3 regions of the Hydrogenophaga sp. UC242_50 genome follow, and region 3 is predicted to be linked to each of the others. Evidence: predicted binding sites of a transcription regulator. Region 3 holds the regulator's gene; each other region holds the start of a gene.
The links. The regulator LexA, encoded in region 3, represses DNA repair genes until DNA is damaged. The targets are predictions, from matches to a motif close to ACTGTATNNNNATACAGT.
Positions count from the first base shown of each region.

Region 1 (3,973 bases), 1.5 Mb from region 3:
GATGGCCCAGCGCATGGCGGCGAACCGCTGCGCGAAAAAAGGTGCGGCCGCGCGCACGATGTGATGCACCGGCTCGAACCAGGCCACATAGCGCGTGTCGCCGCCATCGCCGTCCTCGATCGGGCGGAAGCGCACGAAGGCGTGCATCTTGTGGGTCTCGCGCCGCACCTCGCGCGCCATGCGCTCCAGCGCGAGGCGGCGCGGGTCCAGGGCGTCGCGCCAGCGGCGGGGGTCGGCCTTCACATCCAGCGCGAGCTCGTGCAACCGGCGGAAGCGCTCGGGGTGCGCGTGCTGCGCCACCGTGTCGGCCAGGTCCATGGCCTCGGCCGGCAGGTTTCGCAGGGCGCGCAGGGGCACGGCTTCGGGCGGCGGTGCGCTGGTGGGCGAAGCCGCGTCCTCGCCCAGCAGATCGCCCTGCCCTTCGGTGCCGTCGCGCCACACCACGTCGCGCGGCTCGGCACCGCAGGCGATCAGCGCCGACAGCGCGCGCAGCGAGGCGGGCACGTCGTTGGCGTCGTACTCGATCTGCCAGCGCATGGGCGTCTCAGGCAGCGGCGGGCGCTTCGGCCCAGCCGAACAGATCGGGTTGCTCGCCCACGGCGGGTGAGCGAGACCGTGGCCGAGCGAGGGGGGCCAGCGGCACCGCGCCGGGCCGGTGGTCCGGCAGGTGCACGAAGTCCAGCGCCTTGCGGCCCGCCGTGCCCAGGCGCTCCATGTCGGCGCGCCGCACCTGGCGCACGCGCCGCGCGTCGAGCAGGCGCTGCACCGAGTGCGCGCCCAGCCCGGGCACGCGCAGCAGGATCTCGCGCGGCGCGCGGTTCACATCCACCGGGAACCACTCCGGGTGCGCGAGGGCCCAGGCGAGCTTGGGGTCCATGTCCATGGACAGCATGCCGCCGGGCAGCACGAGTTCGCTCGCGTCGAAACCGTAGAAACGCATCAGCCAGTCGGCCTGGTACAGGCGGTGCTCGCGCACCAGCGGCGCGGCCTGCCCGGGCAGCCGGGCGCTGGCGTGCGGGATCGGGCTGAAGGCGGAGTAGTAGACGCGCTTGAGGCGGTAGCCCGCGTAGAGCCCGGCGCTGACCTGCAGGATGCTGCGGTCGTCCGACGCGTCGGCGCCGACGATCATCTGCGTGCTCTGGCCGGCGGGCGCGAAGCGCGGCGGTGGCGCGCTGGCGGCGGGCCGGCCGGGCAAGGAGCGGATCTGTTGCGCCTGCGTCTTCTGCTCGCGCGCTTCGTCCAGCTTCAGGCGGATGCCGGCCATCGACTGGCGGATCTGCTGGCTGCTCTTGCCCGGCGCGAGCGCGTCGAGCGAGTCCTGGCTGGGCAGCTCGATGTTGATGCTGAGGCGGTCGGCGTAGCGCCCGGCGCGCGCGAGCAGGGCCTCGTCGGCATCGGGGATGGTTTTGAGGTGGATGTAGCCGCGAAAGCCGTGCACCTCGCGCAGCTGGCGGGCCACCTCCGCGAGCTGCTCCATGGTGTAGTCGGGCGAGCGGATGATGCCGGAGCTCAGGAACAGGCCCTCGATGACGTTGCGGCGGTAGAAATCGAGCGTAAGGTTCACCACCTCTTCCACGCTGAAGCGGGCGCGCTCGACGTCGCTGGAGACGCGGTTGACGCAGTAGAGGCAGTCGTACACGCACCAGTTGGTGAGCAGGATCTTGAGCAGCGAGATGCAGCGCCCGTCGGGCGCGTAGCTGTGGCAGATGCCCATGCCCTCGTTCGACCCCAGGCCCTGCTGGTCGCTCGAATCCCGGCGCGTGCCGCCGCTGGAGGCGCAGGAGGCGTCGTACTTCGCGGCATCCGCGAGGATGCGGATCTTGCGGGCGACGGACATCATGCTGTAATTTTATACAGTATCTCGTCCGGGCGCTCGCCGGCTGTCACTTGGCGGCCGTCTTGCCCTACAGCGCGCCGATCACACCGAGGCCGGCAGGAGCAGTTTTCTGCTGACGAAGTTCTACGTGAAGGACTTCGCCGAGAACCTCATGATGCATTTGCTGGTGGAGGACGTGGACGCATGGTGGGCGCACGTCGAGGCGCAGCGGTTGGGCGAGCGCTACGGTGTGCGCGCCGAGCCGCCCGAAGACCGGCCCTGGGGCATCCGCGATTTCATCCTGAACGACCCGGCGGGCGTGTTGTGGCGCATCGGGCAGGACATCGAGGCGGCGTAGCCGATCAGCAAAGGCCTGCTCACACCTTCGAGAAGTCCGGCTTCCTGCGCTCCATGAACGCGCCAAACGCCTCGCGCGCGGCCGGCTCGCCCAGCATGCGGCCGAAGCTCGCGCCCTCTTCGGCCATCACGGCCATCACCTGTGGCGTCTGGTGCTTCTTCATCAGGCGCTTGGTCTCGATCAGCGCGCTGATGGGCTTGGCCGCGAGCTTGCGGGCCACGGCCTGCGCATAACCGGCCGCCTCCATCGGGGGCAGCACGCGGTTGACCAGGCCCACTTCCAGCGCGGCTTCGGCCATGAAGGGCTCGCCCAGCAGCAGCGCCTCGGCCGCACGGTGGTAGCCCAGCATCTGTGGCACCAGCAGGCTGGACGCGGCCTCGGGGCACAGGCCGAGGTTGACGAAGGGCAGGGAGAAGGCGGCGTTGTCGCCGGCGTAGACCAAGTCGCAATGGAACAGCATCGTGGTGCCCACGCCCACGGCCGGGCCGCACACCGCCGCCACCAGCGGCTTGGGAAACTGCGCGATGCCGCGCAGGAAGCGGAACACCGGCGAATCCGTGCCGGCCGGCGGGTTGTTGAGGAAGTCGGCGATGTCGTTGCCGGCCGAGAAGATGGTCTCGTTGCCCTGGAGCACGACGCAGCGCACGGCGGCGTCGTCCTGCGCGGCCTGCAGCGCGTCGGCCAGCTGGCCGTACATGGCGGCGGTGATGGAGTTCTTCTTGTCGGGGCGGTTGAACGTGAGGGTGCTGACGCCGGCTTCGGTGTGGACGAGGATGTCGCTCATGGGTGTCTCTCAGTGTGCGAAGAAAGGACCCGCAAATTACCACGAACGGGCGTGCTTTTTTCGAGGCGGGCCGCCCAGGGGCTGACCGGTGCGTGACAGGGTGTTTCCGGCCACGCCCGGGACACGGCCGCCGCCTACACTTGCCGCTTCCGGGCGCCATGGCGCCGCCGTTGTCCACAGGTGCCGTTCCATGCCAGCCCGACTCACCGCCCTTCTCGTCCATGGCCTCGCCGGCGCGCTCGCCCTGCTGCTGGCCGGCGCACCCGCGCTGGCGCAGCAGGCACCCGCGCCGAAGGCCGAGCGCCCGCGCGTGGGCCTGGTGCTCTCGGGCGGCGGGGCGCGCGGCTTCGCGCACGTGGGTGTGCTCAAGGCGCTGGAGGCGGCTCGCGTGCCGGTGGACCTGATCGTGGGCACGTCGATGGGCGCGATCGTGGGCGGGCTGTACGCCAGCGGCATGACGGCGGACGAGCTCGAGCGCGAGATCCTGGCGGTGAACTGGGGCGACCTGTTCGACCGCCGCGAGCCGCGCCAGCTGCTGTCGCAGCGCCGCAAGGAAGAGGACTTCGAGCTCTCGCCGGTGCTGATGCTGGGTTTTCGCGACGGCGCCTTCGTGCTGCCCACGGGCGCGGTGTCCACCCGCTCGCTGGAAATGCTGCTGCGGCGCTACACGCTGTCCACGCGCCACCTGGCCAGCTTCGACGGCCTGCCCACGCCGTTTCGCGCGGTGGCCGACCGACATGGAGACCGGCAAGGCCGTGGTGCTGGACCGCGGCGACCTCGCGGCCGCGCTGCGCGCGAGCATGTCGGTGCCGGGCGTGTTCTCGCCGCTGGCGGTGGACGGGCGCATCCTGGGCGACGGCGGGCTGGTGGACAACCTGCCGGTGGCCGTGGCGCGGCGCATGGGCGCGGACGTGGTGATCGCGGTCAACATCGGCACGCCGCTGGCCGGGCGCGAGACGCTGGGCAGCGTGGTGGGCATCACCACGCAGATGGTGAACATCCTGACCGAGCAGAA
Region 1 is NZ_CP170553.1:1,713,288-1,717,260, reverse strand. It holds gene ACFJGX_RS08790 (UdgX family uracil-DNA binding protein) at 1-537, opposite strand, end outside; gene ACFJGX_RS08785 (putative DNA modification/repair radical SAM protein) at 545-1,837, opposite strand; gene ACFJGX_RS08780 (VOC family protein) at 1,965-2,174, shown strand; gene ACFJGX_RS08775 (enoyl-CoA hydratase) at 2,194-2,958, opposite strand; partial or broken gene ACFJGX_RS08770 (patatin-like phospholipase family protein) at 3,149-3,565, shown strand; gene ACFJGX_RS08765 (patatin-like phospholipase family protein) at 3,696-3,973, shown strand, end outside.
Region 1: ACFJGX_RS08785 (putative DNA modification/repair radical SAM protein) is a predicted target of LexA. The motif match lies at 1,841-1,858, and genes of this name have one in related genera.

Region 2 (3,973 bases), 2.1 Mb from region 3:
CGTCTTGAGCTGGTGCGCCGCGTCGGCCAGGAAGCGCCGCTGCGTGGTGAGCGAGGCCTTCAGGCGCGTGAGCAGGTCGTTGATCGACGACACCAGCGGCGCAACCTCCTGCGGGATGGCCGACTCCTCGATCGGGCTCAGGTCGTCGGGCTTGCGCGCGCGGATGCGCTGCTCCAGCTCGTTGAGCGGGCGGATGCCACGCACCAGCGCCAGCCACACCAGCAGCACGGCCAGCGGCAGGATGACGAACTGCGGCACCATCACGCCCTTGATGATTTCGGCCGCCAGCGTGGAGCGCTTGCCGCGCGTCTCGGCCACCTGCATCAGCACCAGGTGCTGGGCGTCGTTGCGTTCGAGCCAGGTGTAGGCCACCCGCACCTCGTCGCCGCGCACCACGTCGTCGCGCAGCAGCACGCGGCCGGCCTCGGGCGTCTCGTCCTCGCGCGGGCGGGGAAAGTCCAGCTCACCGCTGACGAGCTTGCCGCGCGGGTCGATCACCTGGTAGTAGACGAGGTCGCTGTCGTCGGCGCGCAGCAGGTCGCGCGCCTGCGCGTTGAGGTTGAAGCTGATCTGCCCGTTCTGGTTCGCCACGAACTGCGTGAGCGCCTGCAGGTTGAACTCCAGCGCACGGTCGAACGGTTTGCTCGCGATGCCCTGGGCCACGAACCAGGTCAGGGCCAGCGACAGCGGCCACAGCAGCAGCAGCGGCGTGAGCATCCAGTCCAGGATCTCGCCGAACAGACTGCGCTGTTCGCGCTGGAACAGGCCGAACGACTTCGGGATGGGGCGGCCCGCCACCGGCGGCGGTGCGGCCTCGATCAAAGCCTCGGTTTCAGCCGGCGATTTTTTCAAGGCAGTAGCCCAGACCGCGCACGGTGGCGATGCGGATCGGGCCCTTCTCGATCTTCTTGCGCAGGCGGTGGATGTAGACCTCGATGGCGTTGTTGCTCACCTCTTCGCCCCACTCGCACAGGCGCTCGACCAGCTGGTCCTTGCTCACCAGGCGCCCGGCGCGCTGCAGCAGCACCTCCAGCAGGCCGAGTTCACGCGCCGAGAGCTCGACCATCTTGCCGTCGATGGTGCGCAACGCGGCCGGCCTGGTCGTATTCGAGCGGGCCGTGGCGGATGGTGTTGGTGGAGCCGCCCATGCCGCGCCGGGTGAGCGCGCGCACGCGGGCTTCGAGTTCCTGCAGCGAGAACGGCTTGGCGATGTAGTCGTCGGCGCCGTAGTCCAGGCCCTTGACGCGCTCCTCGATGCTGTCGGCCGCGGTGAGGATGAGCACCGGCAGCGTGGAGCCGCGCGAACGCAGGCGCTTGAGCACCTCCAGGCCGTGCAGCCGGGGCAGGCCCAGGTCCAGGATCAGCAGGTCGAACTCGTTGTTGGTCAGCAGGGCGGCGTCGGCCTCGGTGCCGCTGGTAACGTGATCCACCGCCGCGCCGGCGGCGCGCAGGCTGCGCAGCAGGCCGTCCGCCAGCACGTGGTCGTCTTCGGCAATCAGGATGCGCATGGGAAGGTCTCCTGGGTGGCTGCCGGGGCAGCGCTTCATCGGGGATGCCCGGCATCGGGCGAACCATTTTAGGCCGCGCAGGCCCCTGCGGCACGGTGTTCAGCGGGGTGGCACGGCCGCGCGCGCGCCGGGTGATTCCGAGCCATAGGCCTCCAGGCCGAGCGCCACCACGGTGGCCACCGCGTCGCCCACCTGGGCGCGGAATTCCGCCTCGGCCTGGGCCACGGCCTGGCGGAACGCCTCCAGCCACAGCAGGCCGGTGTCGGTGAACACGATGCGCCGTGCCCGCGCATCGCGCGCGTCCGCCTCGCGCCGCACCAGGCCCCAGGCCTCGCACTGCGTCACCAGGTCGCCCATGGCCTGCTTGCTCATGCCCGCCTGGTGCGCCAGCTCGGTCAGGCGCGAGCCGTGCAGGCCCAGGTGGCGCGTGATGTGGATGTGCGCGGCGCCCACCTGCGCCCGCGCCGCCAGGTGCGAGAGCGCCAGCGGCACGTTGGCGTCGTGCGCCATCAGGCTGAGCACGCGCTCGTCGAAGCGGCGCAGCGCCAGGCCCATCAGGCGCCCCAGGTGGCCGCCGCGCCAGCGGTCGTCGGGCAAAACAGGGGCGGTGTCGGGCATTCGCTGATGGTAAGGCAAACTGACCAAATAACGCCTTGTTCGAATTCAACCTGCCTGTAAACTCCTGCTCAAGCATCCAGCCTGTACGCATTTACAGGCTTTGCGAACCTCTACCACCCGCTCAGGAGCCCCTCATGGACGCAGCCGTCAAGAACAACCCCCTCAACAGCGAAAAAGCCAAGGCCTTGCAGGCCGCGCTGGCCCAGATCGAAAAGCAGTTCGGCAAGGGCACCATCATGCGGTTGGGCGAGGGTGAGGTGATCGAGGACATCCAGGTCGTCTCCACCGGCTCGCTGGGCCTGGACATCGCCCTGGGCGTCGGCGGCCTGCCCAAGGGCCGCGTGGTCGAGATCTACGGCCCGGAATCCTCGGGCAAGACCACGCTGACCCTGCAGGTCATTGCCGAAATGCAGAAGCTCGGCGGCCAGTGCGCCTTCGTCGATGCCGAGCACGCGCTGGACATCCAGTACGCGCAGAAGCTCGGTGTGAACCTGCAGGACCTGCTCATTTCCCAACCCGACACCGGCGAGCAGGCGCTCGAGATCGTCGACAGCCTGGTGCGTTCCGGCGCGGTCGATCTGATCGTGGTCGACTCGGTGGCCGCGCTCACGCCCAAGGCCGAACTCGAAGGCGAAATGGGCGATTCGCTGCCCGGCCTGCAGGCCCGCCTGATGAGCCAGGCGCTGCGCAAACTCACGGCGCACATCAAGAAGACCAACTGCATGGTCATCTTCATCAACCAGATCCGCATGAAGATCGGTGTGATGTTCGGCAGCCCCGAAACCACCACCGGCGGCAACGCGCTGAAGTTCTACGCCTCGGTGCGCCTGGACATCCGCCGCACCGGCACGATCAAGAAGGGCGAGGAAGCGATCGGCAACGAGACCAAGGTCAAGGTGGTCAAGAACAAGGTCTCGCCACCCTTCAAGACGGCCGAGTTCGACATCCTGTTCGGCGAAGGCATCAGCCGCGAGGGCGAGATCCTCGATCTGGGCGTGGTGCACCGCGTGATCGAGAAGTCGGGCGCCTGGTACGCCTACAACGGCGAGAAGATCGGCCAGGGCCGCGACAATGCGCGCGAATTCCTGCGCGAGAACATCGAACTGCGCGTGGAGATCGAGAACAAGGTGCGCACCGAGCTGGGCGTGCCGCTGCTGCCGGTGGACGAAGCGCCGGCGCCCGCCAAGGGCGGCAAGGCCGAAAAGGCCGAGAAGGCGGCCAAGGCCAAGGACGTTGACGCCACGCCGGCGGCCTGATCCCCGCCCTTGCGCGCATGGCCTTCGACCAGATTTCCCTCAAAGGCCGTGCGCTGCGCCTGCTCGCCGGGCGCGAACATTCACGCGCCGAGTTGCAGCGCAAGCTGAGCGTGCACGAAACCGAGCCCGGCGAGCTGGCGAAAGCGCTGGACGAGCTGGAGGCCAAAGGCTTCATCAACGAGCAGCGCGTGCTGGAGTCGGTGCTGCACCGGCGCTCGGCCCGCCTGGGCGCGTCTCGCGTGCGCCAGGAACTGCAGGCCAAGGGGCTGGACCCGCAGGCGGTGGCCGAGGCGGTGGCGGGCCTGCAGGGCTCAGAAGAAGCGCGCGCGCGCGAGGTCTGGCGCAAGCGCTTCGCCGGACCGCCGGCCGACGCCGCCGAGCGCGGCAAGCAGATGCGTTTCCTGCTCACGCGCGGCTTTGGCGCCGAGGTGGTGCGGCGCGTGGTGAAGGGCGCTCCGGCCGACGACAGCGAGGACTGAACGCGCGCGTCAGCGTGGCTGGGTGGCCGAGGCGCCGCCCGGCGCCCGGGGCGGGCGCAGCATGCGCCAGGCCAGCAGGCCGCTGGCCACCATGATGCCCGTGCCCAGCACC
Region 2 is NZ_CP170553.1:1,164,511-1,168,483, forward strand. It holds gene ACFJGX_RS05935 (sensor histidine kinase N-terminal domain-containing protein) at 1-717, opposite strand, end outside; partial or broken gene ACFJGX_RS05940 (response regulator) at 833-1,508, opposite strand; gene ACFJGX_RS05945 (MarR family transcriptional regulator) at 1,608-2,126, opposite strand; gene recA (recombinase RecA) at 2,261-3,382, shown strand; gene recX (recombination regulator RecX) at 3,400-3,861, shown strand; gene ACFJGX_RS05960 (MFS transporter) at 3,871-3,973, opposite strand, start outside.
Region 2: recA (recombinase RecA) is a predicted target of LexA. The motif match lies at 2,207-2,224, and genes of this name have one in related genera.

Region 3 (3,973 bases):
CAGCCACAAGGCCGACGACAGCAGCATCAAGAGGCGCGCAGTGCGGTCCTGGCGCTGCAGCGATCGGCGGGCGTGGAACCAGCCGGCGTTGCACCCCGCCAGCATGATCAACACCATCTTGGCTGTGAACACGCGATTCGCCAGCAGTTCCCCGGCCTGGGTACCGAACATCAGGAGGCCCGACACGGCGGCCAGTGCGAAACCCACCGCCACCAGGCCCAGGCTCAGTTTCGCCAGGGGCTCCACAGGCAGGCTCTGGCCCCAGCCGAACACCCGCAGTTCCAGCAGCGTCAGGTTGCCGAGCAACAGCGCCACGCCCAGCAGATGGGCCACTTCCAGCATGGGGTACGCCCAGGCGTGGGCACCGAGCGCGGCGAACATCGCGTCATTCCATCAGCAGGTCCAGCGCCAGCGCCAACCGGGCCTTGACCGGCGAGAGCCCGGCCGAGTGCGCGAATGGCAGGCCAGCGTGCGGCACCACCCTTCCGCGCGCACAACGCGTCGCCAGCACCACCCGCACCCGTTGTGCCTGCGCGGCATTCAGCGCATCGGTCAGCGCCTGGTGAACGGTACCGTTGCCCGTGCCGGCCACCACGATGCCCCGCAAGGGACGGGCGGCGCCTGGCGCCATCAAGGCCCGCACCAGGCTGCCGTCCGCGTCGGCATGGCTGGTCACCAGTTCGACCCGAGGCAGGGCGTCGGCCGCCAGGAAGCGGGCCAGCGGGGCTGGATCGTGGGAAGCAACGGAGGCGCCCCGGGATCGGAAACGGCGCACCTCCCCTCCTCCACACAAGCCAGCGGCCCCGCGTCTCCAGAGTCAAAAGCGTCCAGGCGGTAGGTGTGCTCCTTCGCCACCTCCAGCGCGCCGTGCACCTGTCCGGCACACACCACCACCACGCCGGCCTCCCCATGCCGCACCACGGCCAGCGCGTCGGCAAGGTTCTGCGGCCCATCCGGCACCAGCGCGGAAGCCGGGCGCATCGCGCAGGTCAGCACCACAGGCTTGGTGGGTTGGAGCAGGCGCTGCAGCACGAACGCCGTTTCCTCCAGGGTGTCGGTGCCGTGCGTCACGATCACCGCCGACACCTGGGGATCGTCCAGATGCGCCTGGAGCCGTGCCGCCAGGGCCTGCCACACCGGCAGGCCCATGTCCTTGCTGTCGATCTGGGCGACCTGCTCCACCTCCAACGGCACGCCGGCCAAAGCCGGAACGGCCGCCACCAGATCGGCCACGCCGACCTGCCCCGCCACGTAGCCCACGTTGTCGCCCGCCTGCGCCGCACGCCCGGCGATGGTGCCGCCCGTGCCCAGGATCACGAGCCGCCGGCCCTGATTTGTGTCCACCACTTGCCAATCCTTGAAAACTGGTTAAAAATACAGATACTGGATAAGAAAACAGGTATCAGCCACTTCCCGCATTGTTCCTGTCTTCCCAGATGGCGTTCCCCTTGCGCACCACGTTCACGACGAGGTCCTCATGCTCGACATGCCCCATACCGCACCGAAGCTCACCGCCCGGCAGCAACAGATTCTGGAATTGATCCAGACGGCGATCGCACGCACCGGCGCACCGCCCACCCGTGCCGAAATCGCCAGCGAACTCGGGTTCAAGTCGGCCAATGCCGCCGAAGAGCATCTGCAAGCGTTGGCACGCAAGGGCGTGATCGAACTGGTCAGTGGCACTTCGCGAGGCATCCGCCTGCGCAGCGAAGACCTGCAGTCCATCAACGATTCGCGCGGGCGCCAGCTTACACTGCCGATCCCCAGCCTGGCCCAGCTGGTGCTCCCCCTGATCGGTCGCGTCGCAGCCGGTTCGCCCATCTTGGCGCAGGAGCATGTGGACCAGACCTACCAGGTCGAGCGCAGCCTGTTCCAGCGCACGCCCGACTACCTGCTCAAGGTGCGTGGCATGTCCATGCGCGACATCGGCATCATGGACGGCGATCTGCTCGCCGTGCAGGCCACGAAGGAAGCCAAGAACGGCCAGATCGTGGTGGCCCGCCTGGGTGACGACGTCACCGTCAAACGCTTCATGCGGCGCCAGCACCTGATTGAATTGCACGCGGAAAACCCCGACTACAAGACCATCGTCGTCGAACCGGGCGAGCCATTCGAAATCGAAGGACTCGCCGTGGGCCTGATCCGCAACAGCTTCCAGCTCTGACCGATCCCGGTCCGTGTCGCCTCAGCAGGTGGCGGGCGTTTGGTCCCGGTGGGTGCACAACCCACCACAAGGACACATCCCTGCGAAGGCGTTTGATTTTGCAATCCTGCCTGTGTTCAACCCCACCCAATGGAGTTTCGCATGGGAAAAATTTTCAACACCAACACGTGGCGCGCCCCTTTGCAGTTGATCGACTGCTGGTTGCCCTCTCCCGCCCTTCGCCGGGCAACGGCCGCCAACGAGCCCGTGCGCAGCGCAGGTTGTACAGCGCTTTGCGCGTGCCGGGTGGCTCAAGCGCGCCAGCACGGCCCGCAGTCCACTTGTCTTGCGGGCCGTGCCACCGGCAGCGGACCCTGTGCCTCGCGTGCGCGTGCTGCAGCAGACCGGCCCCGCGGCGGCGCACCGGGCCGGTGTCAGGCTGGTGATCTCGGGCCGCATCAACGATGTGTGCGCCGAACTCGATCGACTGGCCGACCAGGAACGCCAGCTGTCCACGCGCGCGGCCTGAACTCGGCCGCCGCCAGCGAGCACACGGCCATCCTCCAGGCTCCCGGCGCGCCGTGCCTGCTTGTAACCAGGGGTCAGCGGCCCGGAAGGCCTGGGAGGTGAAGGCACAATAGGGTCATGAATATTGTGATCCTTGATGACTATCAGGACGCTGTGCGCAAACTGCGGTGTGCCGAGAAACTGGAGCCTTACCCGGCCAAAGTCTTCACCAACACGGTCAAGGGCGTGGGCCAGCTGTCCATCCGATTGCGCGATGCCGATGTGCTGGTCCTGATCCGGGAACGCACCGCCATCACCCGTCAACTGGTTGAAAAACTCCCCCGGCTCAAACTCATCGCCCAGACCGGGCGCGTGGGCGGGCATGTGGACGTCAATGCCTGCACCGAGCGTGGCATCGCGGTGGCCGAGGGCGTGGGTTCACCCGTCTCCACCGCCGAGCTCACCTGGGCCCTGATGCTTGCGGCCATGCGCCGCATCCCGCAATACGTCTCCAACCTCAAGCATGGCGCCTGGCAACAGGCCGGGCTGAAGGCTGCTGCCATGCCCGCCAATTTCGGCGTGGGCATGGTGTTGCGTGGCAAGACGCTGGGCATCTGGAGCTACGGCCGCATCGGGCAGATGGTGGCAGGTTACGGGCGGGCCTTCGGCATGCGCGTGATCGTGTGGGGCAGCGAAGAAAGCTGTGCCCGCGCCGCGTCCGATGGTTTCGATGTGGCCCCCAGCAAGGCAGCCCTGTTTGAAACGGCCGACGTGCTGAGCCTGCACTTGCGGCTGAGCGAGAGCAACGCGGGCTGTGTGACACCCGAAGACCTCGCCGCCATGAAGACCTCCGCGCTGTTGGTCAACACCTCCCGCGCCGAGCTCATCCAGCCCGAGGCGCTGATCGCCGCGCTGAACCGGGGTCGCCCGGGCATGGCCGCGATCGACGTGTTCGAATCCGAGCCCATCCTGCAAGGCCATGCCCTGCTGCGGCTCGAAAACTGCATCTGCACGCCCCACATCGGCTATGTCGAGCAGGACAGCTACGAGATGTACTTCTCCTCTGCGTTCGACAACGTGGTCAACTACATCAAGGGCACACCGACCAATATCGTCAATCCAGGCGCGCTGCAGGTTCGACGCTGATGGCTGCGATCGACCTCACCCCAGAAAAAACGCCGGTTGTCACCGGCGTTTTTTCTGGGTACCAAGGGCGTCAGCGTTTGCCATCCGGCTTCGAGCCTGGCTCGTCGTCCGGCGGCATGAAGTCCAACACCTCGAAATCGATCAGGTTGCTCAGCGGCAGGTCCTGGGCGTCACCTG
Region 3 is NZ_CP170553.1:3,261,024-3,264,996, reverse strand. It holds gene ACFJGX_RS16805 (hypothetical protein) at 1-381, opposite strand, end outside; partial or broken gene ACFJGX_RS16800 (asparaginase) at 386-1,344, opposite strand; gene lexA (transcriptional repressor LexA) at 1,487-2,164, shown strand; gene ACFJGX_RS16790 (hypothetical protein) at 2,529-2,672, shown strand; gene ACFJGX_RS16785 (D-2-hydroxyacid dehydrogenase family protein) at 2,789-3,796, shown strand; gene ACFJGX_RS16780 (FimV family protein) at 3,867-3,973, opposite strand, start outside.